One region of the uncultured Agrobacterium sp. genome, then DNA from elsewhere that is predicted to be linked to it. Evidence: riboswitches for the same ligand, from Rfam matches in the RefSeq annotation. Region 1 holds a riboswitch; the other holds the start of a gene.
What was found. Region 1 has a riboswitch for cobalamin ahead of bluB (5,6-dimethylbenzimidazole synthase). Riboswitches for the same ligand answer to the same signal wherever they lie in the genome.

Region 2: it holds a riboswitch for cobalamin, as region 1 does, so the genes downstream of both, QZ869_RS04685 (ABC transporter substrate-binding protein) here and bluB (5,6-dimethylbenzimidazole synthase) in region 1, are expected to answer to the same signal.

What each region holds. Positions count from the first base shown of each region.
Region 1 covers NZ_CAJYTV010000011.1:292,584-294,784, forward strand. Annotated here, with positions in the region: gene QZ869_RS09940 (TolB family protein) at 1-570, shown strand, start outside; cobalamin riboswitch at 603-784, shown strand; gene bluB (5,6-dimethylbenzimidazole synthase) at 879-1,565, shown strand; gene QZ869_RS09950 (LysE family translocator) at 1,673-2,201, shown strand, end outside.
Region 2 covers NZ_CAJYTV010000006.1:25,407-27,607, reverse strand. Annotated here, with positions in the region: gene QZ869_RS04690 (glucose/quinate/shikimate family membrane-bound PQQ-dependent dehydrogenase) at 1-288, shown strand, start outside; cobalamin riboswitch at 424-646, shown strand; partial or broken gene QZ869_RS04685 (ABC transporter substrate-binding protein) at 899-1,858, shown strand; gene QZ869_RS04680 (iron ABC transporter permease) at 1,863-2,201, shown strand, end outside.

The DNA.
Region 1 (2,201 bases):
TTCGGGAAGAGCGCGATCTATCTTCTTCCGTCATCAGGTGGCGCGCCGACATTGATGACGCCGAACCTGCCCTCCTACTGGCATGGCTGGGCGCCGGATGGCAAAAGCTTCGCTTACTGCGGGATCAGAGATCAGATTTTCGATATTTATTCCATGGACATAGAAACCCGCAACGAGACGCGCCTGACCCATGGAGAGGGGCGAAACGACGGGCCGGATTATTCGCCGGACGGTCATTGGATATACTTCAACTCCAGCCGCACGGGACAAATGCAGATCTGGCGCGTAAGAGCAGATGGATCAGCCGTCGAGCGGATCACGAACAGCCCATATGGCGACTGGTTCCCCCATCCGTCTCCAAAGGGAGACAAGGTCGTCTTCATTTCCTATGACGGCGACGTCTTCGACCATCCGCGTGATCTCGATGTTCGCGTGCGACTGATGGATCCCGATGGTGGCAATGTCGAAACGCTCTTTGATCTTTTTGGCGGGCAGGGGACGATGAACTCTCCCAACTGGTCACCAGCTGGTGATGAGTTTGCCTATGTGCGATATTTCCCAGCCGAATAAATCTGCGGCGCTTGCCTTGGCGCCAACAATTGGACATACGGTTTTCGTCAGGTGCCTGCTTGAGCGGGAGAATCGGGAATGCGGTGCAAGACCGCAACGTGCCCAACGCTGTGAGGCGGATGACCGTCGCCATATGCCACTGAGCAATCTCGGGAAGGCGGCAACGGTCAGAAGAAGCCAAGTCAGAAGACCGGCCTGACACGATTGACCAGTCCGCGCGGACAGCGGCAGGTTGTGAGGAAGGAGGTCTGTGACGCAGTGCAATCTGCGTGCTCACGCGGTCCTTCCTGCATTGTTGGGGATTGACGATGCGACCTGATGCCACCCGGCGCGGCCTGAGGCCAGCTTTTGAATTTGCCGAAGACGACAAGGCTGCGGTCTACCGCGCTATCGAGACTCGCCGCGATGTCCGCAATGAGTTTTTATCCGATCCGCTACCGGATGAACTGATCGGAAAGCTGCTTGCTGCAGCCCACGCCGCGCCTTCGGTCGGCTTCATGCAGCCGTGGAATTTTACCCTCGTCACGAATGGTGAGATCAGACAGGCCGTGTGGCAGGCCTTCAGCCGTGCCAATGAGGAAGCGGCACAGATGTTTGCAGATGAAAAACAGTCGCTTTATCGCAGTCTGAAGCTGGAAGGAATCAGGAAGGCGCCGCTCTCCGTCTGCGTCACCTGCGATCCAACAAGAGGTGGCGATGTGGTGCTGGGGCGCACCCACAATCCTCATATGGATGTTTATTCCACGGTCTGCGCAGTCCAGAACCTCTGGCTGGCAGCACGTGCCGAGGGCGTCGGCGTTGGCTGGGTCAGCATCTTTCATGACGATGATATCCGAGAGATACTGGATATCCCGCATCACATTCAAATCGTGGCGTGGCTTTGCCTGGGATATGTTTCTGAACTCTACGCGGAGCCAGAGCTTGCGGTGAAGGGATGGCGCCAACGCCTGCCGTTAGACCAATTGGTATTCAAGAACCGGTGGGGCGAAAAATAGGTAGCAACTCTGCCGCGTGGGCTGCTTCTCAATAGTTGAAAAAAGGTCCTTGCCTGTCCTGCTGGCCGATGGCTTACTTTCTCTTTGTTTCGAGAGGGGATTTAACGATGCCGATTGAAAACTGGCTGGCCTTCGTGGCCGCATCCGCCGTCATGCTCGCCATTCCAGGGCCCACGATCCTCCTGGTCATCTCCTATGCGCTCGGACACGGCCGAAAGGCAAGCAGTGCCACGGTTGCTGGCGTAGCCCTTGGCGACTTCACCGCCATGACGGCCTCAATGCTGGGCCTCGGTGCGCTGCTGGCAACGTCTGCCGCGCTCTTCACGATCTTGAAGTGGGTGGGTGCTGCCTATCTTATCTATCTCGGTATCAAACTCTGGCGCGCGCCCGTCGCAGCTTCGTCTGACGGGGAGGGAAATGTGACAGGGCGCGAGCGTCCGATAAAAATATTTCTCCATACCTATATCGTGACGGCGCTGAACCCGAAGAGCATCATCTTCTTCGTCGCCTTCCTGCCGCAGTTCCTCTTGCCAAACCTGCCGTTCTGGCCGCAGGTGCTTATTTTCGAAGTTACTTTTCTTGTGCTTGCGACTTGCAACGCGGCTCTTTATGGGTTGCTGGCGAGTGCAGCGCGCA
Region 2 (2,201 bases), on a different contig from region 1:
ACACCGCTGCCGCTTCCATTCAAGGTCGGCGTGCCGGGTATCGGCGGCCCGATGATCACCAAGGGCGGGGTTGCTTTCCTCGGTGCGGCCGTCGACAATTATCTGCGTGCCTATGATCTAACCAGCGGCAAGCAGCTTTGGGAGGCACGGCTGCCGGCAGGTGGGCAAGCGACGCCCATGACCTACGCTCTTGAGGACGGCAAGCAATATGTCGTCATGGTTGCCGGCGGTCATGGGTCGGTTGGTACCAAGCCCGGCGACTATGTCATCGCCTATACGCTGCCATAAACAGCGACATTCACTTGAAGCGCTTCGATGGCCGGAAACCCGTTTCCGGCCATTTTGTATTTCGAGTGGACAAAATCCCATCGCACTAAAACGTAATAATATTACATACATTCGCTTGACGGATATCTGGAAATAGTTCTATCTGCCTGCGACGGTTCCAAGCGAGAGATTGCGAGGAATAATAGGGAACGCGGTGCGGAGATGTCTCCAATGCCGTGGCTGCCCCCGCAACTGTAAGCGGATTGTCGAGCACTCGTGGCGCATTCACCTGCGTCAGGCCACTGCGATCTCATCGTGGGAAGGCAGGCAAGACGATCATCCGTGAGCCAGGAGACCTGCCGTCGTCTGTTCATTCCAAAGTCACGGGCGGGGATGCCCTGGAGAGGAAACGCCATGATTGTTATCTGCGCCAAACAGCGCTTACATCCGTCTGTCTATTTCCCGGTTTCCGATCGTCCCACGGCTGTGGTTGGCGAATGAGTGTTTCACTCAATAACGGCGTTTGCGTGTGGGCAGCGTCAACGATTTCGGGGACCATCGGACCATGACACTTCATTTCACAGGCGCATTTCTTGGCGCAGTTCTTGCCGCTATATCTCTTTTGCCGAATGCAACGGAGGCTGCGGAAACCAGCTATCCACTGACGTTGAAAAATTGCGGCAGGGACGTCACCTTCACCCATGCTCCCAAGCGCACGGTGTCTTTAGGGCAGAGTTCGACGGAGATACTCTATCGTCTGGGGCTTGCAGACAAGGTTGTCGGCACTGCCGTCTGGGTTGGCCCGGTGATCAAGGGCTATGAGGAGGCAAATGACAAGGTGGAGCGTCTGGCCGATAACGATCCGAGTTTCGAAAGCGTTCTTGGCAAAAAGCCCGATCTCGTTACCGCGCAATTCCAATGGCATGTCGGCCCCGAGGGCGTCGTCGGCAAGCCCGAACAGTTCGAAGAACTGGGCATTCCGGTCTACGTCTCGCCTGCAGATTGCACGGGCAAGGATAATGCTGGCGGCGGAGATGGCGTCAGGCACTCGGTCTTCACCATGGAGCAGATCTACCAGGAAATCGGAGAACTCTCGCAGATCTTCAACGTGAAGGATCGCGGCGACGCACTGATTGCCGAGTTGAAAAGCCGCGAAGAGACGGCGCGCAAGAAGATCGTTTCCGCCAACGGAAAGGTATCTGCTGTATTCTGGTTCTCCAGCGCCGAAGGCGATATCGATCCCTACGTCGCGGGCAAGAACGGTGCGCCTGGCTATATCATGTCGGCGCTTGGCATCAGAAATGTCATCGAGAGCCAGGAAGAATGGCCAACTGTTGGCTGGGAGACCATTGCCAAGTCCAATCCGACCATCATCGTTGCCGCGAGCATGGACCGCCGCCGCTACCCGGCAGACGACATTGCCGTAAAAGAGAAGTTCCTGAAGCAAGATCCTGTCACGAGCCTCATGCCGTCCGTGAAGGATAACCGTATCGTCGTCATGGACGCTCAGGCGATGAACCCGACGATCCGCACGATCGAAGGGATTGAGGTGCTGGCTGACCAGATCGGTCAACTCGGCTTGGCGAAGTAAACGGATGCCCGGTCCCTTGCTGTATGTCCGCGCTGCCATCATTGCAGCTGCGTGTCTTCTGGCGGCGCTGTGGCTCGGAGCCTCAATCGGCGAAACCTCCATGCCGATGGAGGTTGTCGCCAAGGCGGTGGCCAATCGTCTTTGGCACGCTGGCTATCCATTGGATGCGATCGATGAAGGGATCATCTGGAACTATCGCCTGAGCCGCGCCGTGGTCGCCGCCTGTTGTGGGGCAGCTCTTTCCGTTTCGGGCGTCGTGCTGCAATCGCTCCTGCGCAATCCTCTGGCGGATCCATACATTCTTGGTATCTCCGCCGGGGCATCGACAGGCGCCGTCGGTGTT